Regions from separate parts of the Paenibacillus sp. FSL R7-0048 genome, predicted to be linked through region 1. Evidence: a T-box and tRNA genes for the amino acid it is inferred to sense, from the RefSeq annotation. Region 1 holds a T-box; the other holds one or more tRNA genes.
The links. The T-box of region 1 lies ahead of metG (methionine--tRNA ligase). A T-box ahead of a tRNA ligase gene usually reads a tRNA of that ligase, here a tRNA-Met.

Region 1 (15,042 bases):
CAGGAGGTCGTTTCGATGAGAATCAAAAATCTGCAAATCACTGAACAAGATATAATAAAAGCTTCTTGGGTGCTGTTGGATGATATCGGCATAGAGGCATTTAGTATGCGTAAATTAGCAGAACTACTAAAAATACAAGCCGCCTCTCTGTATTGGCATTTTAAGAGTAAACAGAGCATTTTCCAGACGCTTGCTAATGAGGTCGCCAAAGAAGCCCTCGAAACTGCGAATCTCGAAGGTACTTGGCAAGAACAGTTATTTAATTTTGTGGACCGAATTCGTGGGGTTTTACATAAGTATCCTTGCTCGGCTCAGCTGATGATGAGAACCTTGCCTTCTGAACCTAATTATCTATCTTTGCTGAATACTTTGCTTCAGATCGTGGATCATCTTCCTTTAAGCGATAGTGATAAATTCTCCTTGATTGCATGCGTGTTAAACTATGTAATCTCATTCGAATTGGACAAATATGAGCAGGATCGAATAGACTTAGCCATGAAAAATGAACCTAATGGAGATGCTAGAGTGGTTTTTAAACAATCGCTTGAGCACTTATCCGGGGATGGACCTAATGTTATAAAACGAATGTACGAAAACAATATTTTTAATGAAATTGGCTCCGATAAGATGTTCTATACAGGTCTAAAAATAATGGTGGGCGGAATTGAACAGTTAGCTAATGAGCGACAAGAACAACAAGAACAACAAGTGCGACGGTAGAACTTAGGGATTTTTCACGAAAATAAATCTTGCACATAAAAAGGGCATCCCAGCAGCCAATTTCGGCTTTTGGAATGCCCTATTTTTTTAAAGAGCCCGAAATAAAAATTCTCCTGTGGACTGGATGTATCTATACATCACTCCACACGCTACTAATATCACCACACCAATCCCTAACATAACGAGATTACCATTTAGATCAGATAAAAGAAAACTCAAACCAAATGGAATCAGCAAGCTGATAAATCCTATAATCATCGCTACAAGGACTGAAGCACTTTGTTTAATTACAGAGACTTCATTGGTCCACTCCAGTTTAGGAAGCTTCAAGTTTACGATCACACCTACCATTGCGGTAAGACAAGCGTATAGGACGGGGATTATTAGCAATAACAAGCTCTCCATCCAGCCAGTGCCCAGAGAAATCATAAGAAGCACACTACTAACAATCACAATCGGCACAGTAATGGTGAGATTCACTGCGATTTTACTTAATAATATAGTTTTTGTCGGAACGGGAGCGCTTTTTAAAATCCAAATATGGTTACCTTCAAGCGAAATCGAACTCGAGGTCGTACAGCTTAATGCTACAAAGAAGGAAACAAATAGTGGCGCCAATCTGCTTAGATAATTAGAGAGTTCTGGTATCTCAATAATCTTTCCTAATTGCTCTGAGCTAACAAACAGTAAGGTGATCGCCATGACAAGTAGCATTACCATACCAATACTTGTATTTAGCACATATATAGAAGAACTGAAATAGCGGCGCAGCTCTTTTTTATACAATGTGTAAAGCGGTGAAGAGACTGCAAGTGACCTCATTTGATACTTATTCTTTGAGTAAGAAGTCGTAAGGCCTGTGTGTATTGCTTTATATTTGCTGCCAAGAATAAGGGTAAACAGCATAAAAGAAAGTAATGAAATTCCTATAAATAATAGTAAAGGAGCTACCTGATACGAGCAGACAGCATCTACATACATGACCGTCAAAGGATATAAGTTAAAGATTTGATCGGCAATTTGTGTGCTCATATCTGCAATTAACTGCGGGTCATTCCCATTCATTTGGCTTGAACCCAAAATAATAACAATGATTACGGCAAAAGTCAGAATGAGACTTATTAAACGACTTCCTTTAAACCGTGAGGAAATCCAACTAATCAATGCCCCAATAATCGTTGCAGCAATGATCGGCACTAATGGGATAAATAGCAGCGTTATCATGAAAAATAAATAATACACTACTGCCGGATTTACCTTTATAGCATAAACTACACCTGCTGGCACCATCACCATCAATGAGAACAGTATATTCAGCACGTAGAGCTGAACTACACGGCTTGCTACGATATGGCTCGTTTTGATAGGCAGCGACATTACGAGATCGTAATCTTTGGAGCCAAATAATACCCCACTCGCCTTATAGATCGTTGTAAAAAATCCAATCAAGCAAGTAACAGCCATCATAATCGCAAGCAGCAGCTCTGGCCGGCCTATCTGTTCAAGGGTCTCTGCTATCATGAAGCTATATCCAAACGAAACCACTGCCATCATGACAATCCCTATTAAGATACCGATGCTCAGCAAAAGCATTTTTCGTCTTTCTTTCATATCTCGTGTATGCAAAGCTTTATTTAACCCAAAGGATGAGATTAGCTGGATTTTCGTCAATCTCCAGATATTAATCATGTTTTATCAACTCCAAAAACACATCTTCGAGGCTGCTGTCACCCTTCACCTCTTCTGTTTTCCCATGAGTGATCAATTCACCCGCTTTGATAATGGCGATCTTATTGCAGAGCTTCTCGGCCACGTCCAGTACATGCGTCGAAAAAAAGATCGCACTGCCCTGGCTGCAAATCTCCGCCATAATTCTCTTGAGCGTGTGTGCCGCTTTTGGATCAAGTCCCACAAAGGGTTCATCCAGAACCAGCAGCTTCGGTTTATGAATAAGCGCAGAGATAATCGCGAGTTTCTGTTTCATACCATGAGAATACGCGGAGATCAAATCCCCCAGATTAGAGGTAATCTCAAATTCATCGCTATATTTCTTTATCAGTAACTCCCGATCCGCTTTCGATACGCTAAAAAGATCACCAATAAAATTCAAGTACTGAATGCCCGTCAGATGATCGTATAAATCCGGATTATCTGGAATATACGCAGTAATCGCTTTGCAGGCTAAGGGATCTTTTTTAATGGAGTACCCACCAATCTCGATATCCCCCTCCTCAAAATCTAATACTCCGACCACTGCTCGGATAGTCGTTGTTTTCCCTGCACCGTTATGACCGATAAAACCGTAGATGTCACCTTTTTCGACCACCAAATTCAGATCATTTACCGCCTTCTTGCCACCCTTATAGCTTTTGGTAAAATGTTTGATTGTCAACATCTTGCCACTCCCCTTCCAATCTCATAACACTCTCAATATGCCATATTTACTGTAGCTTCGTCGTCTCCAATATACGTTTCTTATAATACGTTTAGCCCGTCCAGATAGTTCATTCGTTTGCAAATATTTTATTTTGAGATTTTCACCTCTAACGGGTGGGATAAAATTACGATTAAGTGCAACACGGTCCGTAAGGGCAAACAAACTACTTTCTAAGCATTCTACTCCGGAACAGTAGCAATCTACCATTGATAGTGGTAGCCATTCCTACGTATCGGACCGAGGCGCCCTTATTTCGCAAATTCACGCTCTTTTCCACCCCGTTCGGACTCAGATGCAGCTATTGTGCCACATCCGCTCCTTTTTGCTGCAAAATCAGGCGAATAAGTGCTATGCAGTCCGTTACTTTGAAAAAAGGCGTCAAAAACACCATTTAGCTGCAATACGGTCCGTAAGGGGAAACAAACTATTTTGGAGCGGTAAGCAAATTACTTTGGTGACGATGAGCTAACTACATTGGAACACTGAGCAAACTACATTGGAACACTGAGCAAACTACTTTCTAAGCATTCTACTCTAGAACAGTAGCAATCTACCTTTGGTCGTGGCTGCCATTGCTACGTAACGGACCGAGGCGCCCTTATTTCGCAAAATCATGCCTTTTTCCACTCCGTTCGGACTCATATGCAGCTATTGTGCCACATCCGCTCCTTTTTGCTGCAAAATCAGCCGAATAAGTGCTATGCAGTCCGTTACTTTGGGAAAAGGCGCCAAAAACACCATTTAGCTGCAATACGGTCCGTAACGGTAAACAAATTACTTGGGTGACGATGAGCTAACTAACTTTGGAACGCTAAACAAACTACTTTAGGGACGATGATTTAACTACTTGGAACGCTAAACAAACTGACGATGAGCCAGCTACATTGGAACGCTGAGCAAACTGACGATGAGCCAACTACATTGGAACGCTGAGCAAACTACTTTCTAAGCGTTCTACTCCGAATCAGAAGCAATCTACCTTTGGTGGTGGCAGCCATTGCTACGTATCGGACCGAGGCGCCCTTATTTCGCAAATTCATGCCTTTTTTCGCACCGTTCGGACTCAGATGCAGCTATTGTGCCATATCCGCTCCTTTTTGGTGCAAAATCAGCCGAATAAGCGCTATTCAGTCCGTTACTTTGGGAAAAGGCGCCAAAAACACCATTTAGCTGCAATACGGTCCGTATGGGTAAAGTAAGCCAAGCTAAGCTAAGCCAAGCTAACTCAACCAAAAAAAAGCATTCACCCCCAAATTAGGGATTGAATGCTCTTTTTCTTAATGCAAAGTCTAAGCTGATGCGAACTGACTGTTATATAATCTGGCGTAATATCCACCGCTGGCTAGGAGTTGGTCATGCGTGCCACTTTCGACAATGTCTCCGTCCTTCATGAAAAGAATGAGATCCGATTCTCGAATCGTTGACAAACGGTGAGCAATTACAAAGCTGGTCCGACCAGCGATCATTTTTAGAAAAGCCTTCTGAATCCGTACCTCAGTTAGCGTATCAATACTGCTGGTGGCTTCATCCAAAATGAGCATAGGCGGATCTACGAGCATCACTCGTGCTATGGTAAGCAGCTGCTTTTGTCCTTGCGACAAATTATCTCCTGAGCCACTGATCTTTGTATCATATCCCTCAGGCAGGCGTTTAATGAAGCTATGAGCATTTGCAGCCTTAGCAGCAGCGATGACCTCTTCTTCGGTAGCCTCAGGTTTGCCGTAGGCAATATTTTCTCTAATCGTGCCGCCAAACAGCCAGGTGTCCTGCAACACCATCCCGAAATTACGCCGCAGACTGTCACGGGTAATCGTCTTGATATCCACACCGTCAATCTTGATGGAACCCTTATCCACATCATAAAAACGCATAAGCAGATTAACCAGTGTGGTCTTCCCCGCTCCCGTCTGCCCTACAATTGCAACCCGGGTACCTGGTTTCACTTCCAGACTGAAATCATTAATCAGAGGACGTTCAGGATTATAAGCAAAGGATACTTTTTCAAAGATAATCGTCCCTTGGCTTGTATTCATAATTTTGGCGTCTGTTGCATCCGCTGGTTCAGGCGAGAGGTCTAGAATGTCGAAGATCCGCTGCGCTGATGCCGTTGCCGATTGAAGCTGCGTAATCACACCTGTAATTTCATTAAACGGCTTAGCGAACAAGTTGGAGAAGATCAAAAAGCTGGACAAATCCCCTACCGTCACAAGCCCGCGAATTACCATAACACTACCGATCATCGCGATAACAGAGAAGGTAATATTATTTACTAACCGTGTTGTCGGATTGGACAAGGAACCGTAAAATTGTGATTTCACGCCAGTCTGGTACAAAGTCTCGTTTCGTTCTTCAAACTGGGTCAGTGCACGGTCTTCATAATGATAAGCTGTGACCACTTTTTGTCCGCCAATCATTTCCTCCACGTATCCGTTGAGACCGCCCAGAATTTTAGCCTGCTCCTTAAACATCTTCTGGGAGCGCATCGTAATGAATCTTGCCACAAAAAATGTAACGGGTGCTGACAGAAGAACAACTAGGGTCATTAAAGGACTAATGTACAACATAAGTACAATTGCCCCCACGATAGTGATGATCCCCGTGAGCAGTGTTGAGAAGCCTTGCAGCAGTCCATCAGAGACCGCATCCATGTCATTAACAAACCGGCTGATGCTGTCCCCTTGCGGGTGGTTATCGTGAAATTTTAACGGCAAAACATTTAATTTATCAAAAAGCTCCCGCCGTAAGTCATATACAGTCCGATAGGCAATTCGATTAGTCAGGTAGGTAAGAAGCCATCCGAAAAAGCTGCCGACAATATACACCCCTGCCAGAATCAAAAGCAGTCTAAGTACGGCGTCAAAATCAACCTCTCCCGGCCCGATCATAAAATCGATGGCGCTGCCGATGAGCAGCGGGCCAATTAGACTGGCAATCACACTGAGTATTGCGCAGATTACTGCACCTATAGCTATTTTTTTATAATGCCCTGTGTATACAATAAGTCTTTTCCAAATGTTGTTTTTGTTCATTGGCCCGACTCCTCACTTGATAGCTGGGACAGGCAGATTTCTTTATACTCTTCACAACCACGCATCAGTTCCTCATGGGTTCCGACACCGGCGATCCGCCCTTCCTCAAATACCATTATTTTATCCGCTTGTCTTACAGTGCTTACCCTCTGCGAGACAAGGAGTACGGTCATTTCCTGACTGCTCTCTTTGAGAGCCTTTCGAAGTGCCGCATCTGTGGAGAAATCCAGCGCACTGGAGGAGTCATCCAAAATAAGAATCGATGGCTTTCCTACTACTGCACGAGCTATGGTTAAGCGCTGCTTTTGTCCACCGGATAAATTTAATCCCCCACGAGATACTTGCGTATTCAACCCTTCGGGTAATTTACGTATAAACTCCTCCGCTTGAGCAATAGAGGCTGCCTGCATGATTTCTTCCTCAGTTGCATCTTCCTTGCCCCAACGTATATTCTCAGCGATCGTTCCTGTAAACAGCACAGCTTTCTGCGGTACAATCCCGATCTTCTCACGAAGCTGATGCAGCTTATAATCTCGGACATTCACACCATCCACTTTTACTTCACCTTGCACCGCATCATAAAAACGAGGGATCAAATTCACAAAAGTTGACTTACCTGAACCCGTACTGCCAATCAGGCCCACGGTCTCTCCGCGATTAATTACTAGAGATATATCCTCTAATGCCGATTCACCTGTCGTATTATACCCAAAGGATACGTGATCGAATTGTATAGCAGGGGCAGCAGGGGCAGGTTCAGCAATCACTGCATTTCCTTCCTCAGACACGGAGATCTTAACACCCAGCACTTCATTTACACGATTAGCTGAGGATGAGGCTTTGGTAAAAATAATGACCAAGTTGGAGACCACTATCAGCGCCAGCAATATTTGAGTGATGTAATTGATGAAGGCAATGATCTCCCCTTGAGACAATCGGCCCCCATCGATATGAATTCCGCCTACCCACAAAATAGCAATGATCGCCGCATTTACTACAAGTGTAGTCATCGGCCCAAGCAAAGCAGAAATCCGCGAAACCCGGATCGCTGTAGTAGTCAAATCATCGGACGAAGCATCAAAACGTTCTTTTTCTGTACGTCTTTTGGCAAAAGCACGAATTACTCGAATCCCCGACAAATTCTCACTTAGTACGAGCGCAAGGGCATCCAGCTTCTGCTGGTATTTTCGGTACAAAGGAGCACTGCGGGTGATAATAAAATATAAAATAATGCCAAAAACCGGTGTTGCCGCTATTAGAATCAGCGATAATCTAAAATCCAAAATCATGGACATTAGGATAGCCCCGATGCAGATAAACGGCGCACGAATAACTAGACGAATTAGCATAGCCACAGCAATTTGCAGCTGGTTTACATCATTGGTAATCCGATTAATAAGTGTAGGCGTACCTAAGGTATCCAGCTCAGCATACGACAAAGAGGTGATATGTCTAAACATCTTATTGCGTAGTGTCGTACCGAATCCCTGTGAAGCCCGGGCTGCATAGTATTGGCATACCATGGAGCAGCCGAAGCCAAGCAGTGACATCAGCACCATTAGGCCACCCATGCGGTAAACATAGGCGCTGTCATGATTACCAACCCCGTTGTTGATGATCAATGCGACAATGGTAGGCAAAATCAGCTCCAGAATCGCTTCCATCAGTTTGAAGATCGGTCCAATGATCGCTTCTTTTTTGTACGGCTTTAAATATACTGCAATTTTGAACAAATTCATCCACACCCAACATAAGAAGTATTTAACCACTTGAAATATGTATAAGAACAGTTATGATTATGGCATATCTACTCACATATTAATAATATTGGATTCGTATCGCTCCCATACGATTAGCATATCTCAAGTTCGGAGGATTTTTATATGGATATTAGACAACTTAAATATTTTATGGCGATAGCTGAGGAAGGACAGATTACATCTGCAGCCAAAAAACTGCAAATGGCCCAGCCTCCGCTGAGCCAGCAGCTAAAGCTCCTAGAGGAAGAACTCGGTGTAAAGCTAGTGGAACGGGGTCCACGCAGCGTGCAGCTCACTGAAGCTGGAGCCATATTGCGGGACCGTGCCCAACAAATCCTGGAGCTGGCAGATTCCACTGCCCGTGAGCTCACTGATTTTGTCAAAGGTTTAAAAGGAAACCTAGCCATTGGTACAGTTTCCTCCTCTGGAGCTACGTTGCTTCAAGATCGGCTATGTGAGTTCCACAAAACGTATAAAGGTGTGAAATTTGAGATTCATGAAGGAAATACCTTTAGAATCATTGACCTCCTGAATAAAGGTATTGTCGAAGTCGGAATTGTTAGGACACCCTTTAATGGTACAAATTTAGAATGTCTTTACACACAAGCTGAACCTATGATTGCCGTAATGACACCTGAGTATGACTGGAAAACGGATGAAACCTTTATTGAGATCGGTGAGCTAAAGGATAAGCCACTTATTATCTACCGCCGTTTTGAGCAGCTTATCCGGGAAACATGTCTTGAGAACGGCTTTGATCCGCTGATTTTCTGTATGAATGATGATGCTAGAACAACATTGCTCTGGGCAAACGCTGGTCTTGGCATCGGAATCATCCCCAAATCCGCTTTCGAATTAACGAGTAACCGTAATTTGATCTATAAAGAAATCAGTAGTGAATCACTACGCACGCGGGTCGCCGCCGTCTGGATTAAGGATAAATACTTATCATCATTGGCTTCCAAGTTTATTGAAAGCTTCAGGAATGGATAAATACCAGCTCTATTTATTCACTTGCTGTTGATCTAGCCTATCCTCTTCTTCTTTAATACGGCTAATATCAATTCGTTCAAACAATAATTGTAAATCAGTAACCTGTTGGTAAGGGGGCACCGAGCAAGGCTGCCAATTCGGTAGTTCTAACGACAGGAACCCCCTGATCTTGTCACAAGAGAACGGTAGAAACGGATGCAACAAATTCGCTAAGTTCGCAATAATCTGCACACATGTGTATATTGCAGAATCACAAGAAACCTGATCCTCTTTTATCTGTATCCATGGTTTTTGCAGATCGAAATACTGGTTTGCCTTGCGCACATAAGAAAAAATAAACTCCAGCGCATCTTTTAGATTCCCAGCCTCAATAAGCCGTCCTGATTCCAGATACAAGAGGTCAATATTGTCCTTCCACCCCTTATCTAATTGCCCATTTGGCACTTTCCCTTCATAAAACTTATCTATAAAAGCCAATGAACGGTTCACAAAGTTACCAAATGCTCCAAGCAGCTCTCCATTATGGCTATAAATAAACTCTCTCCAGGAAAAATCCGTGTCCCGCTTCTCAGGTCCATTGGCAATTAAGAAATAACGAATAGAATCTGGCTGATACCGCTCTAAAATATCAGGTACCCAGACCGCCCAATTTCGGCTAGTGGAGAATTTCTGCCCTTCAAGGGTTAAATATTCGCTAGATATAATCCTGTCCGGTAAATGCAGACCTCCTGCTCCTAATAACACAGCCGGCCATATTAAAGTGTGAAAAGGAATATTGTCTTTACCATGCACATAATAAGCGGTAATCGCCCCTTTTTCCTCTAACCAAAAATCCTCCCAGTTTCCTCCGGACTGTGCAGCCCACTGCTTACTGGCTGATAAATAACCACTTACCGCCTCAATCCAAACATAAATTTTTTTATCTTCAAATCCAGCCACAGGAACATCTACACCCCAAGACAAGTCTCTTGTTACCGCGCGGTCCTGCAGCTCTTCTTGTAAATAACGTTTGGTCAGTTTTATAGCGTTTTCTCTCCAAAATTGTGCTTCCTCTACATATTCCGTTAATTCAGACTGAAAATTAGATAAGCTAAGATAATAATGTTCTGTCGGCCTTTCTGTTGGTGTATTCCCACATAATTTGCAGACTCTGTCTAACAAATCGGCAGGATCTAGAATCGTAGAACAATAATCACATTGATCCCCTCGCGCCCGCTCACCACATACCGGACAAGTCCCTTCCACATATCTGTCTGGCAAAAAGCGCTGATCCACCTCGCAGTAACATTGAGCAATGGTTTTTTTATATAAATGACCATTCTCTAGCAGCTTTGTAAACAACGCTTGCACAACCTTATGATGCTGCTGTTGATCCGTTCGAGTATATAGATCATAACTAAATCCCAGCTGTTCAAAACACTTCAGAAACTCTTCATGATATCTGCTTGCAAAAGCTCCCGGCGTAATCCCTTCATTCGCAGCCTGAACTGCTACGGGTGTGCCATGGCAATCACTGCCTGATACATATAATACGTTATCCCCTTTGGAGCGAAAATATCGTGCCAGCACATCCCCAGGCAACACACTTGATAATCTCCCCAGATGTAAAGATCCATTCGCATACGGCCAAGCGCCACCTATAAACACATTACTCATTAACCTTCTCCTCCTTTTTTTAGACAACAAAAAACTCCCATCCACAAAGGACGAGAGTTCTACTCACGTGTTACCACCTAATTTTATAAATGCCTCATGACATTTACCTCTTCAGGTACGACGTTAATTAACGTTTATACCCTAGCACTGTAACGGATGCAGGTTCCGGCGCAGCCTACAACCCATAAGGTTTCGATGCGCAGCTCTGAGACCATATTCCCAAGGGTTTTCTTTACTCCTTTTCAGCGACCGGAGCTCTCTGTTGAAAGAATTGCCGTGGTACTCTTTCTCTTCTTTGCTTTTACATATTCAAGTTAGAGAAAATAATACTCAATTTGTTGTTTATTGTCAATGTGAAACATCAAGCTCTCTGTAACTTTTCCAGTTAATCTCCGTCTTTTATATAAATACGTTACAAGGAGGTCCCTCAGTGAAAAAAGTAAATTTGCTTACACTCTCTGTTCTTTTACTAGCAGGAGTATGGGGTTGTTCCGATCATAAAGTTAATTCTGTTCCCAAAAGTGAACCCTATACTTCCAAAGAAGCCATCAGTAGAGGGGATATTGTTTCTTTTGAAAAAGTGTACAACCTCGATAAATTCGAGAAATTTATAACTAATCTCTCCAGCAAAAAAGCAGACAATATACGCGTTACAAGTTACACAGATGAAGGCGATCCCATATTTAAGGATTTAAAATTTGACGGTAACGTGATTAATTACAGCTATGATACTTCTAATGATGCATTTGGTGGAAGCAACACAGGAGTCAGAACCGATACCTGCTCCGAAGTGACGAGTAAAAAAAGCACACAAGGTGAAATTATCTATTCGATCAGCGGTTGCAAAAATAATGACTCTGAAATTGATTACTACCTTTTTCGCACAACAAAATGAAATACTGAAATAAAAAAGACCACCCAATCATAATACAATTGGATGGTCTCTGTTCTTCATATTATTTCATGATTTTGCAAATATCATTGGTGAATTGAACAGGATCACTAACCTGTAGACCTTCGATCAACAGGGCTTGGTTGTACAGCAGGTTCGTGTATAAACCGAGCTTTTCTTTGTCGTTCTCTGCTGCCGCCTTCAAGGACTGGAACACTTCGTGATGGATGTTGATTTCGAGTACCTTATCCGCTTGCACCTCTTGGCCATTCGGCATCGATTTCAGGATTTTTTCCATCTCGATTGTCAGTTCACCTTCAGCAGAGAGACATACCGGATGAGTCTTTAAACGTTTGGAAGCTTTGACATTTTTCACTTTGCCGGACAGGATGTCCTTCATCGCTTCAAAAAGCTCCTTGTTTTCGTTCTCTTCCGCTTCCGTTGGCTTGTCCGCTTCGTCGGCTTCGATCCCCAGATCTCCGCTGGATACGGATTTAAATTCTTTTTCCTTATAAGACTGAATCATCTTGATCGCAAATTCATCAATATCATCAGTGAAGTAGAGAATTTCATACCCTTTATCCGATACAAGCTCGGTTTGCGGGAGCTTCTCGATTCTGTCGATCGACTCTCCGGAAGCATAGTAGATATATTTCTGATCTTCTGGCATTCTTGAGACGTATTCGTCCAGCGTAACCAGCTTCTTCTCCTTAGAGGAGTAGAACATCAACAAATCTTGAAGGGTGTCTTTGTGCATCCCATAATCGTTATAGACACCAAACTTAAGCTGTCTGCCAAAAGCATTATAGAACTGCTCATATTTCTCTCTTTCATCCTTCAGCAGGCTTTGCAGTTGGCTTTTCACTTTATTCTTAATGTTCTTAGCGATCAGAGTCAGCTGACGGTCATGCTGGAGCATCTCTCTGGAAATGTTCAAGGAAAGATCCTCTGAGTCCACCATACCTTTTACAAAGCTGAAGTAATCAGGCAGCAGATCCGCACATTTGTTCATGATCAGCACACCGTTGGAATAGAGCTCAAGACCTTTTTCATATTCCTTTGTGTAATAGTCAAACGGCGTATTTTCTGGAATGAACAGGATTGCATTGTACACTACAGCACCATCAGCACTGATATGAATATGTTTAAGCGGCTTATCGAAGCCGTAACGTTTCTCTGCATAGAAGTTATCATAATCTTCTGTAGTCAGCTCGCTTTTGTTCTTGCGCCAGATAGGCACCATGCTGTTTACGGTTTGTTCTTGAATAACTTCTTCGAACTCGTTCTCCGTGCCTTCTTTTGGCTTTTGCTCCTTCACGTCCATTTTAATTGGGAAACGAATGAAGTCGGAGTATTTTTTAATGATGGATTTCAGGCGGTATTCTTCCAAATATTCATCATATTGATCTTCTTCCGTATTCTCTTTAATCTTCAAAATCACATCAGTGCCGACAGAATCCTTCTCGACAGTCTCGATGGTATAGCCGTCAGCGCCCTTAGACTCCCATTTAAAGGCCTCGTCACTGCCTAATGCCTTACTGATCACTATAACGTCATCAGCCACCATAAACGCAGCGTAGAAGCCCACCCCGAACTGCCCGATGATGTTGTGGCCATCTTTAGCTTCGTTCTCTTTCTTAAAAGCAAGAGATCCACTCTTCGCGATTGTACCTAAGTTATTCTCCAGCTCCTCTTGTGTCATCCCGATACCTGTATCGGAAATCGTCAAGGTTCTGTTCGCCTTATCGGCGGTCACTTTAATATAATAATCCTCTTTATTGAAGACCAGGCCTTCATCAGCTAATGCTTTGTAATAGATCTTATCAATCGCATCACTTGCATTGGAAATCAGCTCACGCAGGAATATTTCCCGTTGTGTATAAATGGAGTTAATCATCATTTCCAGCAATCTTTTCGATTCGGCTTTAAACTCTTTTTTGGCCATGAATAAATAAATCTCCTTTCAAAATATCCTTCTTATCCAGCACATCGTGATTAGCACTCTTCTTAGATGAGTGCTAATTCTTCTTTTTATATAACATAAACTCATTTTCAATGTCAATATTTACAGCGACTTTCATTAAATAAAGCTGTATTTTGCATACAAATTTAGGATTTGATCGATAAATAACATTCAACTTGCATATAGGATGATTCTATGTTTTAAATAAATTAGATACATAAATTACAAATAAAGGTCTAGCATCTTCTCTGGAGGGATTCAAATGCATGAACAAGCACAGTCCATTGTAAATTCTTCAGCAACAAGTCCCATTAAGAATTTGATTGGCAGTGTATTTATCCCCGTACACGATATTGAAAAAGCCCGTAACTGGTATTGCCAAGTCCTAGGACTCCAAGAAGCAGATCATTCGATTATAAACGGTCATTTATGTCCGTTAACTATGCAAGGAAGCACTGGGATCATTCTGGACACCATGCCCATGTGGGGAGGTTTAGAGCCTGAAGGGGCTCCTCCAATTACAACACCTGCTCTTATGCTTATAACCGATGATCTGCAAGCCTCTTTCAACTATATAAAGGAGCTCGGTGTAAATATAGTAACCGAAATTCAAGATCAAAAATGGTTTGTAGTAAAAGACCCTGATGGAAATAAACTAATGATTTGCAAACAGCATTTGGATTAGAAATTGCAGTGGTTGTGATTTCCACTTCTTAGGGTGCATCAGAAGCTGCAGATCAAAATGAATTTCGGGATGAACAAAGGACAGCTCAGCCAAGCTTCCCCGTTCAATTTCTTCCTCTGCCACGATTTTGGGTAACAAAGCAATTCCAAGACCATTCATTACACAACGTTTAATGGCCTCCAGATTCGAAAGCTCAAAACCTATGCGGAATATGATCCCGTGCTCTTTTAACAAATTCTCGAACAAACTCCGGTAAATACAGCTTTCCTCCGAGACTATTAGCTCACAGTTATTCAGATCCTGTAGGGTTACCGTATCCATCTGGGCAAGCGGATGATGAATGGGAGCTATCAAAACAAGCGGCTCATCTCTGACGATCGTACGCTCAAGGATGGAATCCGCAGTGGTGCGATCCAACATTAAGCCTAGATCTACTTCGCCATCTTTTATTTTGGCAAGAAGATTAGCTTCCTGCATCGTTTGCAGATGAATATCCAGCTTTGGAAATTTAGTCCTTAGCTGCTGCAGGTAAGGAGGTAAATAAAAGGCCGCTAAAGAATCTATCGTCCCAATAGTTAACGTACCTCCGATTTGCTGGGCGATGGTTTCTTTTGAACGATCATATAAATCCAAAATCTCCACGAACAGCTTCAATAACTCTTCTCCTGGCGGGGTAAGCCGCAGCTGACGGCCATGCCTCTCTATTAAAGGTACTCCATATTCCTTCTCTATCTTCTGTATCTGCATCGTCACACTTGATTGTGCATATCCCAATTCTTCAGCAGCTCGCGTAAAGCTCTGACGTTTAGCCACCTCGCGGAAGGTTCGTAAATAGGTTAAATCCATTACCTCACCCTAACATCAATATTTTTGATGATCCATATCATTTATTATAGCTAACGACGAT
Region 2 (15,042 bases), 1.2 Mb from region 1:
TTCAACTGGCAGTACTGGCTGACCGCGGACACCGCGAGCTGCCGATCCGGCCGGACTACATCGGTAAGAATGTACCTACCTCAAAGCACGAGCAGATTGAAGTGGCGCTGAAGGAATACGACGGCAAAGATGAGGTCTACATTATTTCAAACCGGGAGGAACGATAACATCATGACACTTACCAAGGTAAAGGAACGTAGTCTGCTGGGAATCAAAGAGCTTGACCGGTCGGAAATTATCCAACTGCTTGACAGAACAGCATTTTGGGACAATCAAAGTGAAAAGCTAACGCCCATCTTGAACTCCCATTTTATTTCTAACATGTTTTTTGAGAACAGCACACGCACACGCTTCTCTTTCGAGATGGCAGAGAAACGACTAGGTGCGCAAGTACTTAATTTTACGGCTGCAGCTTCTAGTGTAGAAAAAGGGGAGTCGATCTACGATACAGTCCGAACACTGGAATCGATGGGGATCGATGCCGGAGTTGTGCGTTTGAAGCCTGCAGGTGTGCTGCAGCAGTTAGCTGAGAAGGTGTCCATACCGCTTATCAATGCGGGCGACGGCAACAATGAACATCCTACGCAGGCGCTGCTTGATTTATACACCATGACCAAAACCTTTGGGGAACTAAAGGGCCTGACAGTCTCCATCATTGGGGACATTATGCATAGCCGCGTAGCGCGTTCTAATCTCTGGGGGCTTACGAAAATGGGGGCCAAGGTGCAGTTCTGCGCACCGGATAATATGAAGGCTCCTGAGCTTATGGAGTATGCGCCTTACGTAACTATGGAAGAAGCTCTTAAAGCGGATGTAGTAATGATGCTTCGAGTACAGCTTGAGCGCCATACTTCCGGCATTAAGCTGTCTGCTGAAGATTACCGTAGCCACTATGGTCTAACAGAAGAGCGGGCAGCTAAGCTGGCCAAAGACACAATCATTATGCATCCAGCTCCGGTTAACCGGAATCTAGAGATTGATGATGCAGTAGTTGAGTGCAGTCAATCGCGGATTTTCCCGCAAATGTCTAATGGCGTACCGGTCCGGATGGCGGTTCTCGAAAGAGCTTTACTATAAGCTTACAGAATGCTAACGTATAGAGACTAATAAATATACACAAAGATGAATTTTTATTATATAATAACGAGAGGGCCCGCAGCTGTGATCTGAGGGTAAAGGTAGAATCATGACAGTGATTATTAGAAACGCCAGCGTATTGAATAAGGAAGGCTTGCTTGAGCGCAAACACATCGAACTTCAGGAGGGTGTGATCTCGGCTATAATCGACGGAAATGAAGCTATCGGAGAAGCCACGGAGATCATTGATGCTGAAGGTAAGCTGCTCATTCCGGGACTCATTGATATGCATGTGCACTTGCGTGAACCGGGATTTGAACACAAGGAAACAGTGGAAACCGGAAGTCGCTCAGCTGCTAAAGGCGGATTTACAACCATTGCATGTATGCCAAATACTCGTCCGGTGACAGATAGCCCGGAGATCGTGCAATTTGTGAAAGACAAGGCGCGTGAAGCAGGACTAGTTAAAGTGCTTCCTTATGCAGCCATTACGAAAAATGAGCTCGGACGTGAGTTGACGGATTTTGCGGCGCTCAAAGAAGCTGGAGCTATTGGATATACAGACGACGGTGTGGGCGTACAAAGTGCTCAAATGATGAAAGATGCAATGAACATCGCAGCATCGCTTGATATGCCAGTCATTGCCCACTGCGAAGATAATTCGCTGGTTGAAGGCTGCTGTGTAGCTGAAGGTGAGTTCGCTAAGAAGCATGGCCTCAAAGGAATTCCGAATGAGTCAGAAGCGATCCATGTTGGACGCGATATTTTGCTGGCAGAAGCGACAGGCGTTCATTACCATGTATGCCATGTCAGTACTGAACAGTCGGTGCGGCTGATTCGCCAAGCAAAAGAGATCGGCATTAAAGTAACTGCTGAGGTATGTCCGCATCACTTGCTTCTTGCTGAAGACGATATTCCAGGCCTGGATGCCAATTGGAAAATGAACCCGCCGCTGCGCTCCCGCCGCGATGTTGAGGCGTGTATCGAAGGGTTGCTTGATGGCACACTAGATATGATTGTTACAGATCATGCGCCACATAGTGAAGAAGAGAAGGCGAAGGGAATGCAGCTGGCACCTTTTGGTATCGTTGGATTCGAGACAGCTTTCCCACTCTTATACACAGCGTTTGTAGAAACCGGAAAATGGGATTTATCCTTACTAGTACAAAGAATGACTGCCGATCCTGCACGGGTATTCAGATTGAACACCGGGGTTATGGAGATCGGAGCTCCTGCAGATTTGACACTGATCGATCTGGAGCAGGAAAAAGAAGTAGATCCAAGTTCCTTCGCAAGCAAAGGACGTAACACTCCTTTTGGCGGCTGGAAGCTTAAGGGTTGGCCAGTAAAAACTTGGGTGGACGGCAAAGCCGTATGGACTGAGAAAAACTAGCGGACTGGTGAGGCGAAATTGCTGATCTTTACAGATCAGCAATTTGAACGCGTACACTCCGGAAGGCATGCAAGGCATACGTATTAGACTACAGAACATGAAGGAGTGGAAGGGAATGCAGGCGAGATTGCTGCTTCAAGACGGAACTTTATTTACAGGTACCGCATTTGGCGCTGAAGGTGAAAAGACAGGCGAGGTTGTTTTTAACACAGGAATTACAGGATATCAAGAGGTGCTGTCTGACCCTTCATATTGCGGACAAATCGTTACCATGACGTACCCATTGATCGGGAACTACGGGATTACGCGGGATGATTTCGAATCTGTTCGACCTTTCGTACACGGTTTTGTAGTGCGTCGTCATGAAGAGGTTCCAAGTAACTGGCGCGCAGAATACAGTGTGGACGACCTGCTGAAAGAATATGATATTCCTGGAATCAGCGAGATTGATACCCGGATGTTGACGCGGATTATTCGCCACTACGGAACAATGAAGGCGATCCTGACTACCTCTAACAAACGTGTTGAGGAATTGATGGAAATGATGGGCGACACCTCAATTGAAGAATTGCGCAATCAGGTAGCTCGCACATCTACTCCAAGCATGTACAATAGCCCAGGAACTAAAGAGCGCATCGTCTTGGTAGATTACGGCGCGAAGGCTGGCATCTTGCGCGAGTTGAACAATCGCGGTTGTGATGTTGTAGTTGTACCTCATGACGTAACCGCTGATGAGATTCGTCGCCTCAATCCAGATGGTATCCAGCTGTCCAACGGCCCTGGGGACCCGAAAGACGTCCCACACGCAGTGAAGACGATCTCGGAATTGCTTGGTGAATACCCAATTTTCGGCATCTGCTTAGGTCACCAGCTGTTTGCACTGGCTTGTGGCGCGGATACAGAGAAGCTGAAATTCGGGCACCGTGGAGGTAACCATCCGGTTAAAGAATTGGAGAGCGGACGTTGCTTCATTACTTCTCAGAACCATGGCTACACAGTGAATGAAGATTCTGTGAAGAGCACGGATCTAGAAGTTACTCACATTAATAATAATGATAAGACCGTTGAAGGACTTAAACATACCCGTTACCCTGCATTTTCAGTACAGTACCATCCAGAAGCAGCACCGGGACCTCATGACAGCAGCTATTTATTCGATCGTTTCTTACAGATGATCGCTGATCATAAAGCTAACACACCTGTAAGCTCGCGCCAGGCGCAGCTTGCGGCAAACGCCAGAATCACGGCGCCAAAACCTACAGTAAAACAGCTTGAAGCCGTGAAAGGAGCTCTATAACATGCCTAAGAATGAAAAGCTTAAAAAAATATTAGTAATTGGTTCTGGACCGATTGTTATCGGGCAAGCCGCAGAATTTGACTACGCCGGAACTCAGGCCTGTCAGGCCCTGAAAGAAGAAGGCGTGGAAGTTGTGCTGATCAACAGTAACCCAGCGACTATCATGACTGACACCAATATGGCTGATAAAGTTTATATCGAGCCGATTACCCTTGAATTCGTAACTGGCATCATCCGCCAGGAGCGCCCGGATGGCTTGTTGCCAACTTTGGGAGGACAGACAGGTCTTAATATGGCTGTAGAATTGGCTCGTGCAGGAGTACTAGAACAAGAGAATGTTAAGCTTCTAGGTACCCAGCTTGAATCCATCGAAAAAGCAGAGGATCGCGATTTGTTCCGCGATTTGATGCGCGAATTGGAACAGCCTGTACCAGAGAGCACTATTATTACCACAGTAGATGAAGCGATGAAATTCGCTGAGGAAATTGGTTTCCCACTGATTGTACGCCCAGCCTATACGCTTGGCGGCACCGGCGGCGGGATCTGCGACAACGAAGAAGAGCTGCTTGAGACTGTCAAAGCAGGTATTCGTTATAGTCCAATTGGACAATGTTTGGTGGAGAAAAGTATTGCCGGCATGAAGGAAGTTGAATACGAGGTTATGCGTGATGCGAATGACAACTGTATCGTTGTCTGCAACATGGAGAACTTTGACCCGGTAGGTGTGCATACGGGTGATAGTATCGTTGTGGCACCTAGCCAAACGTTATCCGATCGTGAATATCAAATGCTGCGCAGCGCTTCACTCAAAATCATTCGTGCGCTGAATATCGAGGGTGGCTGCAACGTGCAGTTCGCACTGGATCCGCAAAGCTATCAATATTATGTAATCGAAGTAAATCCACGTGTCAGCCGCTCTTCGGCTTTGGCTTCGAAAGCAACCGGTTATCCGATTGCCAAAATGGCTGCCAAAATCGCGCTTGGTTACACACTCGATGAAATCGTCAATCCAGTTACTGGACAGACCTATGCTTGCTTCGAGCCTACACTTGACTATATCGTAAGCAAAATCCCACGCTGGCCGTTCGACAAATTCATTCATGCGAACCGTAAGCTGGGCACACAAATGAAAGCAACTGGAGAAGTTATGGCCATCGGTCGTACCTTTGAAGAGTCCATTCATAAAGCAATTCGTTCCCTGGAAATCGGTGTACACCGTTTCCGTCTGCCGGGCGCTGAGGATCTGGAAGAAAGCGTCCTGCGTGAACGTCTGGCAAAACCTGATGATGAGCGATTGTTCTTGATCGCTGAAGCTTTCCGCCGCGGATTTGGCTTGCAAGAGATTCAAGACATTACTAACGTAGACTGGTGGTTCCTGTCCAAAATCGAGGGACTGATCAACTTTGAAGAGGTCATCCGTGGGGATGAAAGCTTATCAGAAGAAACCTTGTATCAAGCTAAACGCAGAGGTTTTACAGACCGTGCGATTGCTGAGATACGTGCAGAAGGACAAGCGAACGGTAAATACACCAAAGAAGCTGATGTACGCGCGCTTCGTTTAGAGCGAGGATTAACGCCTGTATTCAAAATGGTAGATACCTGTGCAGCTGAGTTCGAAGCTTCTACACCTTACTACTACTCTACTTATGAGACTGAAAATGAGGTCATTCATTCCGATAAACAAAAGGTTATCGTGCTTGGATCGGGTCCAATCCGGATCGGCCAAGGGATTGAGTTCGATTACTCCACTGTGCATGCAGTGTGGGCGATTCAGAAGGCAGGTTATGAAGCGGTTATTATCAATAATAACCCTGAGACTGTATCTACGGACTTTAATACTTCGGACCGGTTGTATTTCGAACCCTTGTTCTTTGAAGATGTAATGAACGTAATTGCGCAAGAGAATCCGATTGGGGTTATCGTACAGTTCGGAGGCCAAACAGCCATTAACCTTGCTGCACCACTAAGTGCGGCTGGCGTTAAGATTCTCGGAACTAGCCTAGACAGTATTGACGAAGCTGAAGACCGGAAGAAATTCGAAGCTTTGTTGGCTCGTCTGGATATTGCCCAACCAAAAGGAAAGACGGTTATCAACGTAGATCAAGCAGTAGAAACTGCACAATCGCTTGGATATCCGGTGCTGGTACGTCCTTCCTATGTACTTGGTGGACGCGCAATGGAAATTGTATATAATGATGCGGAATTGCTTAGCTACATGGTAGAAGCGGTTAAGGTGAATCCGGAGCATCCGGTATTGATTGACCGTTACATGTTAGGTAAAGAGGTTGAGGTAGACGCAATTTGTGACGGTGAGACGGTAGTTATTCCAGGGATCATGGAGCATGTTGAGCGTGCAGGTGTTCACTCCGGTGACTCCATCGCTGTATATCCTCCGCAATATCTGGATGAAGGTCTGAAAGCAAAAATTGCTGAGATCACAATCAAGATTGCTAAGGAACTGAAAACGATTGGTCTGGTCAACATCCAGTTCGTTATCTATCAGAATGAAGTGTACGTAATTGAAGTAAATCCACGTTCATCGCGTACGGTTCCATTCTTGAGTAAAGTAACTGGAATTCCAATGGCGCATCTGGCAACCAAAATCATTCTCGGCGGCAAGCTGAAAGATGACGGTTATACAGAAGGTCTATGGCCGGAAAGTGATTATGTATCGGTTAAAGTGCCGGTGTTCTCTTTTGCCAAGCTCCGTAGAGTAGAACCAACGCTCGGACCTGAAATGAAATCGACGGGTGAGGTTATGGGCCGCGATAAATTGTATGCAAAAGCTTTGTATAAAGGTCTAATCGGAGCAGGAATGAAAATTCCAGCAACCGGCGCTATCATCGTTACAGTGGCAGATAAAGATAAAGCAGAAGCTGTTGAGCTTATGAAAGGCTTTCACTCGCTGGGTTACAAGATCATTGCTACCGGAGGCACCGCTCAAGCGCTTGAAGAAGCAGGTCTCAACGTAATGAACGTGAACAAGCTGGATGAAGGTGCGCCGAACATTCTCGACTTGATTCGTGGTGGGCAAGCCAACTTCGTCTTTAATACACTGACTAAAGGGAAAACACCAGAGCGTGATGGATTCCGTATCCGTCGTGAAGCGGTTGAGAATGGTGTCGTATGTATGACATCACTCGATACAGTAACGGCACTGCTCAGAATGCTGCAGACGATCAACTTCTCGTCACAGTCCATGCCTGCTTTTGTCGGTCAATTAAACTAATCTCATAAAGATGTATAGGGCGGTTTGCGTTTACGCAGACCGTTCCGCTATGCCTAGGGGCTAATAAATGAAGAGTGTGGATTTAAGTCTGCACTGGATGGGAGAACGGTTATGGGACAGGGAGATGCGAAGTGGAATGAAATGGCGAATCGCTTGATGATCGCCTTAGATTACCCTGATGTTGCTGGGGCAAGAACCTTGATTGACAAGCTGGAAGGGATTCCTTGTTATATGAAAGTGGGAATGCAGCTTTTTTATGCAGCCGGACCGGAATTCATTAATGAACTGAAATCTCGGGGGTATTCTGTATTTGCAGATGTCAAAATGCATGATATTCCTAACACGGTAAAAGGCGGGGCAGAAAGCCTTACGAACCTCGGTGTGGATATGTTTAACGTACATGCCGCAGGAGGCTCAGCGATGATGGCTGCAGCCCGGGAAGGCGCTGCTTCAGTAGTTAATGCGAATGCTGCACTTAAAATGCCTTTGATTATCGCAGTTACACAGCTGACCAGCACGAGCCAAGAAGTGATGAATAACGAAATTGGAATCGCAGGAGAAGTAGAAGATACTGTGGTCAGATACGCTAAGCTGGCAGCCGCTGCAGGTCTGGATGGGGTAGTGGCTTCACCGCAAGAGTCTTCAGCGATCGCAGAGGCTTGTGGGCCCGCATTTTGTACAGTTACACCTGGTATCCGGCCAGCAGGTGCATCCCTAGGTGACCAGTCCCGGGTGATGACGCCGGGCAAAGCCATTCAGCAAGGCAGCCACTTTCTGGTGGTGGGCCGTCCTGTTACAACTGCGGCTGATCCACGTCAAGCAGCACTAAATATTATTGAGGAGATGACCCTAGCATGAGTACATTAAATAGAAGTGAACAAGTAGCAAGTTATCTGCTTACGATAGGAGCAGTGGCACTGCGTCCGCAGGAGCCTTTTACCTGGACCTCTGGTATTAAATCCCCGATCTATTGCGATAACCGTCTGACTATGGCTTACCCAGAGGTACGTAACTATATTGCTGATGCCTTCGCTGAGCTTATTAAAAGCCAGTATCCAGACGCAGAGGTGATCGCAGGTACAGCAACCGCAGGCATTCCTCACGCAGCTTGGGTAGCTGATAAACTTAATCTGCCAATGGCTTATATCCGCGATAAAGCTAAAGGTCACGGCAAGCAGAACCAGATCGAAGGACTGATTAAGCCGGGGCAAAAGGTAGTCGTTATCGAAGACCTGATCTCCACTGGTGGAAGCTCCATCAAAGCAGCTCAAGCTGTGCAAGAAGCAGGCGCAGAAGCGTTGGCTGTATTGGCAATCTTCAGCTACGAGCTGGACCGTGCGGTGGATGCTTTTGCCGCAGCAGAGATGCCATTACAAAGTTTGTCCAACTACAGCACATTGATTGATGTGGCTCTTACACAAGGCAAGATCGCAGCTACAGATGTGGAACTGCTGATATCTTGGAGAAAAGATCCTTCCGCATTTGGCGTTTAAACTAAATATTTGAGTATAGATTGGACGGGCCTCTCACTTTTTGGTGGGAGGCTTTTCTTTTTAACTACATTGAGTGTAATAAAAAGGAAAGCTTAAAGCACACTCTGCTGTATAGGTGCATAAAGTACGTTGTTATTTATTGCTGAAAGATGCAATTATCCATCCGCGGCAGGTGTAAACTCTGGCGCTCTGGAATACTATACTCTGCCCCGGTGATTCCATCGTGCTGTCGTCACACACGCCGAATAGTTGCAGTTTGTGCACTTAAACTAACCTTCCTTAGAGGATCTGGCGATATAGTTGCATTTTGTGCAATTATATCACCCAGAAATCTGCCGAAAGCTCCTAATAACGTTTTTTAACTGCACATAGTGCAATTAAAGGAGAAGCACAACACACTCAGCTGTAATAGTTGCACAAAGTGCAATTATCCTGCCGCAGAAGGGGCTATTTGTGCCGGTCACATGAAATGTAGTAGGTTAGTTAGTAGGGAAGGCGAATGCTGTACTGGTAAAAGGAAAAGTAGAGTGGAGAGTAGGGTTTTGGTGTTTGCATTCACATTTCACATCTACATTTACATTCACGTTCTGACACTTGGCTGACCTGCGTTCTGTCGCTCTGGTATATTGCGCTCTGACACTCGGGATTCTGAAACTCTGCTGTTATGCGCTAACGCTCTATGCTCTGGCTCTGAACACTCTGATACTCTGATACTCTGACACTCTGGAATACTATACTCTGCCCCGGTGATTCCATTGCGCTGTCGTCTCAAACGCCGAATAGTTGTAGTTTCTGCACTTAAACTAACCTTCCTTAGAGGATCTGGCGATATAGTTGCACTTTGTGCAATTAAATCAGCCAGAAATCCGCTGAAAGCACCTAATAACGTTTTTTAACTGCACATAGTGCAATTAAAAGGAGAAGCACAACACACTCAGCTGTAATAGTTGCACAAAGTGCAATTATCCTGTCGCAGAAGGGCATTTCAGTATCCTCAGGGAACTCGCGGAACGTTTTTTATAGAAATAATATGAAGAAATCGTAGCATAACTTTAAACAGCCTGTAACTTCCCCTCCTGAATAAAGCTATATACTGTTACTAGAATTATGGGTAATTATTCATAAGGTGGATGGATTGAGTATTTTATGGGAGGGTTCAAGAATGAATCATATAAATAATAATAGAAGGCTATGGCGGCGCTGGTTAAGCTTTGGAATATGTGCAGCACTCCTATTGCCTTTAATTTCTGAAAGCAGGCATACAGCTTGGGCGGAGGCTTCTAAGCCATCTACAGAACAGCGCGTGTTACGTATTGGCAGCCTCTGGTCTGGAGAGGACGATTCTTCTTTTCGTCAGCAGTTTACAGATATGTATGAATTGCAGCATCCTGAAATCAAACTTGAGATTATTCCAGCCATCAATATGAATGAGCTTCGTTTTGACAGCACCTATCCAGAGGTTAACCCAGATAATCTGGAGAATATCCGAGATATTATGGGCGGTGCAGAGCCAGTTGATGTAATCGTCGGTGATAGTACATTGGTGAAGAGTTTGGTGGAACATAATCTGGTGCAACCGCTGGAGCCGCTTATCGCACGAGATCAATATGATTTAAGCAATATGGCGCCTACGATGCTAAGTGGAGTTCGTGAGCTGGGTGGAGGAAGTCTTTACGCGTTAGCGCCGACTTTTATGTCGAGTGCGTTATATTTTAACAAAGGTATTTTTGATGCTGCTGGTGTAGGTTATCCGACAGATGGGATGACTTGGGATGAAGTGTTCGCGCTGGCCGAAAAGGTGACCAAGAAATCGACAAATAAAGATAAGCGTATATATGGCTTTTCGATGAACCGTTATATGAGCGATCCTTTCTGGGATATGCAGACCTATGTCTCACCGCTGGAGCTTGCTATGTATGACAACAAGGGACATAAGATGGAGGTAAACCAAACACAGTGGAGTCAAGCTTGGACGACCTACAGCCAATTGGTGAAAAAGCAAATTACACCTGGGTTAAACGGTATGGATTTTATAGAAACAGAACGGAGTACCTATAGTCCTGTCCAAGGGGATCTCTTCCTTACCGGAAAAGCTGCAATGGTAATTGGAGAATACGATTATCTTAATGAGCTTGCAGGTGTGAGCCGCAATGCAGCAAAAATTAAAAATTATAATCCTGTCGATTGGGGTTTCGTTACCGTACCTACTTTTAAGGAGAAACCAGGAGTGGCTGTAGGTACTTGGGTAGGTAATATGATGGCTATCAACACTATGGCTGCTAATAAGGAAGATGCGTGGGATTTGATCAAATTCGTCAACAGTAATGAAGTAGCTAAAATTAAAGCCCATACCCGCGGGGAACTAACTTCCCGTAAGGATTACATTACCACGAAAGTACCTTCAGTAAATCTGGAGTCCTTCTATACGCTTAAACCATTACCAGCCAATGATCCTTTGATGAACGTCCTACAAACACAGAAGCCTGGAATTAGCCGTATTAACGATGTTGGGCGTCAACTGTTCACAGAAGTTTATCAGGGCAAGAGAACGGTCGAGAGTGCACTTAAAGCTTGGGAGAAGCAAGGGAATACGATGCTGGGTACGCTCGAAAAAGATCCCACATATTATTTTGACTCCATAGGGGATTGAGTTTTGGAATATGTAGAAGCCACCGGATTTCCGGTGGCTTATTTTGTGGAACTTGGGCATGATAAGTTCAGAGCAGCGTAAGATTAATTTGCGAAAAGGAGAAGAGGGCATCATGAATTGGATATACTTCGCGAAACTGTTCAGAACGAGATTTCAAGCAGGCTGTTTGGCAAAAAGACTGGAGCAAGATGGCTGGATTTATGGCTATCATGACCCAAGTTTTGTGGAGATTTATCGATCCCGCAAAGGAAGATATGGGGTTAGATTTTTGCCTTGAGAACTTTTACAAATTCATCCTTGACGTAGACCCATTTTGTACTGTATATTATTTATTGTCGCTGTTTGAATATTATTTCTGACGCGGGGTGGAGCAGCCCGGTAGCTCGTCGGGCTCATAACCCGAAGGTCGCAGGTTCAAATCCTGCCCCCGCAACCAATTTTATTACAACAGCAATTGTACATTCGGATATTTTTAGATCCGGGCCCTTAGCTCAGTTGGTTAGAGCGGTCGGCTCATAACCGATTGGTCGGGGGTTCGAGTCCCTCAGGGCCCACTTATCAAAAACCCTTACCTTGTAAGGGTTTTTTGCTGTCTATAGGCTCCTTGTAAGTAGAAGTGGAAGAGTTGGAAAAGCGACAAAATAGAAAATGATCACATTTTGGTCACGGCGTTGTTAGATCCACTGGTTTTATCATAGATCATCTGGAAAACGGTAAAAAGTATGTATTCTGTGGAACTGCCCTACTCTTGTAGAGGAAAGGGGACAGTCATGACATATAGACTATTAAGTAGCAAGCACCATACGCCGTAGATTTTGATTGAATTAAAAGCATGTCCAATACGCTGAAATTGATGATTTCTTTGAAAAGGTTAATGCTGAATTTTGATAAGAAGCAATAAAGGATGCCGTATATTCGCTCGGCATCCTTTATTGAAGATGGATATACTAACTTAACAGCCTTTTAATTTATCATCAGAAGTTGATTAATAGCTTATTGATTATCCCCAAACCAGATGTTCTCAGTACCGGTCCGCGTGTCTGTCCATACGCTCACTAGACGGCCTGTTTGGGGGACGATGGCATTACCGATGTAGTCCCCAATTAGGGGGATGCCGGTGACGTCAAAGGAAGTTGTTGTTATCCGGGTGTTTGTATACGTCATACCGCCATCTCTAGATGTTGCTAGATAAACATCAAGGTTGAGGGGGTTGACTCGATTAGTGTAATAGGTAACGAATATTGCACCATCCGCAGGGGATACGGTGATGGCTGGGAAAAAGTTTTGGGAGCCAACCGGACTACCTGTAATGGATATTGGTGCCCCCCAATCCACACCAAAATTGGTGGAAGTGGCAAGAAAAATATCGGAATAACCTTCTCGAAAATCTTGCCATACAGCATAGACATTCCCTCGCGTCGTCGGTGCATTAGAAATATCTGCTGCGAGGGAAGGGTATGTCAGACATCTAAATGTATATCCCGGCAATGGATCTGGTGGGACTACAACGCTGGCGACCATGGTTTCAGGAGTAAAAGTGACCCCACCGTCTGAGGATGTGCGAATTTTAAGATCAGTATTACCGGGAGGCTGATTGATCCATCCCACGATAACAATCCCATTTAATGTAATTGCTATACCGGGGAATTCTTCGAATTCTTCGACCGAAGACAGCAGGGAGGGACTGGAATAGGTACTACCGTTATCTAGGGAACGATTGAAGAATATCGTATTTCCCGGTATGAATTGTGTGTTGTAATCATGCGTATAACCAGTATATACATTTCCAAAAAAGGGACTTGATCCAGCTTTGTCGGTGACAACGACCACCTGATCATCATTTACAAACTGCCCAAACCCTTGATTCACGATGACTGGCGGTCCGAATGAAGAGGCATTGTCGGCAGATGTATAGGAGACGATCGACCCGCTGAGACCGTCTGAATCGAAGGCGTGGGCTAATACTACGAAAGTGGTCGGGAAAATATAATCAATATGTGGTGCTTCGATGCCTGCAAATCCTGTCGGTAACGGCAATAACGTTGTTGTCCAAGTGGCACCTGCGTCAATAGATTTGTATAAACCTATATTAGGAGGGCCTAATCGAAGATCTACAGCTACGGCAACCATAACTGAAGGATTAAGCCAATTTACCGCGATGGTGGGCTCAAACTGAACGCTTGCGCTCGGTGAAAGTTGAATATTAACCATGCAAAGCTCCTTTCGTCATAGAGTTTTTGGTACTTACGGGTTCAGCTGAGCTATGAAAGTAAGTTCGGATTGCAGCACTCTTTGATGGGGGATGACGTTTCCTGACGAATCCGTTCCAAACACCGTGATAATCGTGTCTGCCGGTGCGTTTCCAGTTACGAGAAATTGGACTTCATAAGCTGAATTGCCTGCGATATTAAAACTGAGAAACTGGCTGGTGTTAGCATTAACATTTAATGAGTTGGAGTAGACCAAACCTTTACTAACCAAGGTATTCCATACGTAAACGTGATAGACTACGTTAGATGAAAAACTAAGGTTGTCATTATCGATATTAATGAGCACGTTGGATGCTGGGGTAGTCCCTGTGTTCGTAATGATGCCTGTTGTTGTTGCCATGAGCTTCACCTCTTTATTAGTTTGCTATATATATATGAATTGAGATTCATTGTGTTTGGACAAGGGAATCAGAAAAATCGCGGAAATGAATACTGAGAGGTCTAATTAGGTGGGGAAATACAAATAAATTTTCAGAAATCTGAAGATAACTTGATTATAAGTTGAACAGCAATTGACGATTTTTACGACTTCTCTGCCACTGCTGCTCTTGTAAGGCGCATGCAGGTAACTATTCGCTATCAGCAGGAGAATTTAAAGAATTTTAAATAGAAGGTCTGACATTTATTTTAAATAAATGTTATAATTATAATATCAGTGTGTAGAGATATTGGTCTTTTTTATTGGGCCAAAAATATATGTCTCATGATACGTCTGCCATCTGAAATATTATTCACGGAGATGACAAACATGCATGGAGACACAAGACTGCCCAGAAACGGAAAAGAAGGTATATTATTTTTACTCATTATTTCAATCATTTCAGTTAACACTATTGCCCCTATTATTGTGGGGTTGGAACGCGGCTTCAGTAAGGAAGTGTATATAGATACACTAAAGGTTATTCCGTTTATGTGGATGATCGTAGTTTTATCCGTAAGATTAGTTGCAGGTCCGATTGTCGGGAAAGTGATGCCGAAATTCATGGGACAAACCGATGGATTTAATGCAAGGATTCTGTTGAATACTTTATTGAATGTCACAGTGTTATCTATTTTACTATCAATTATCGGCACATGGGTTGGGACGAAACAAATAAGCCTGGATCCACTTAAAAACTTCCTTCACATCTGGCCGAGAAACTTTGGAATAGCATTTTGGATTGAACTGTTGGTTGCGCAGCCGATCGCAAGATTTGCGATGAAAACATTACACGCAAGACAGGATCGTAAAACAGAAAGTGTAAATGCGTAACTAGCTAGAGTGTAGTAGACTAATAAGAAATTCAAGGAGCGTCCATGGTGGGCGTTCCTTTTTTTGTAGCAATCGGAAGTATCGAGAGAGACCCTGTGTTCCTTTGAAATTTGATTCGATAACAATTACGTGAACGATGCTTCTCCTGTCGGACACAGCTGACCCTTAAAGCGGTTTTTTTCCACATTTGCAATTCTAACGGACTCCATAGTCGCTATTGGCATAAAAAGTACCGCATGTGAGCCTCTTTCTAGGCATTAGCGTCCATGGAGTCCGAAACCATGCTCTTAAGGCTGAAAATCAGCAAATAGCGACATCTGGGTCCGATAGCTCGAGGTGGAGGAGGTTAGTTCGTTAATTCGTTAGCTCGTTAGTGCCGTG

Region 2: it encodes a tRNA-Met, which carries the amino acid that the T-box ahead of metG (methionine--tRNA ligase) is inferred to sense. The anticodon was not compared.

What each region holds. Positions count from the first base shown of each region.
Region 1 covers NZ_JBBORF010000001.1:4,286,027-4,301,068, forward strand. Annotated here, with positions in the region: gene NSQ91_RS19065 (TetR/AcrR family transcriptional regulator) at 16-720, shown strand; gene NSQ91_RS19070 (hypothetical protein) at 808-2,409, opposite strand; gene NSQ91_RS19075 (ABC transporter ATP-binding protein) at 2,402-3,115, opposite strand; gene NSQ91_RS19080 (ABC transporter ATP-binding protein) at 4,447-6,186, opposite strand; gene NSQ91_RS19085 (ABC transporter ATP-binding protein) at 6,183-7,919, opposite strand; gene NSQ91_RS19090 (LysR family transcriptional regulator) at 8,070-8,939, shown strand; gene metG (methionine--tRNA ligase) at 8,949-10,595, opposite strand; T-box leader at 10,639-10,900, opposite strand; gene NSQ91_RS19100 (DUF4362 domain-containing protein) at 11,026-11,490, shown strand; gene htpG (molecular chaperone HtpG) at 11,552-13,432, opposite strand; gene NSQ91_RS19110 (VOC family protein) at 13,713-14,135, shown strand; gene NSQ91_RS19115 (LysR family transcriptional regulator) at 14,106-14,981, opposite strand.
Region 2 covers NZ_JBBORF010000001.1:5,443,150-5,458,191, reverse strand. Annotated here, with positions in the region: gene pyrR (bifunctional pyr operon transcriptional regulator/uracil phosphoribosyltransferase PyrR) at 1-167, shown strand, start outside; gene NSQ91_RS24255 (aspartate carbamoyltransferase catalytic subunit) at 172-1,077, shown strand; gene NSQ91_RS24250 (dihydroorotase) at 1,187-2,470, shown strand; gene carA (glutamine-hydrolyzing carbamoyl-phosphate synthase small subunit) at 2,586-3,767, shown strand; gene carB (carbamoyl-phosphate synthase large subunit) at 3,769-6,996, shown strand; gene pyrF (orotidine-5'-phosphate decarboxylase) at 7,108-7,854, shown strand; gene pyrE (orotate phosphoribosyltransferase) at 7,851-8,489, shown strand; gene NSQ91_RS24225 (ABC transporter substrate-binding protein) at 9,652-11,139, shown strand; gene NSQ91_RS24220 (hypothetical protein) at 11,252-11,416, shown strand; tRNA gene NSQ91_RS24215 (tRNA-Met) at 11,499-11,575, shown strand; tRNA gene NSQ91_RS24210 (tRNA-Ile) at 11,620-11,693, shown strand; gene NSQ91_RS24205 (sialidase family protein) at 12,133-13,350, opposite strand; gene NSQ91_RS24200 (hypothetical protein) at 13,384-13,749, opposite strand; gene NSQ91_RS24195 (hypothetical protein) at 14,158-14,661, shown strand.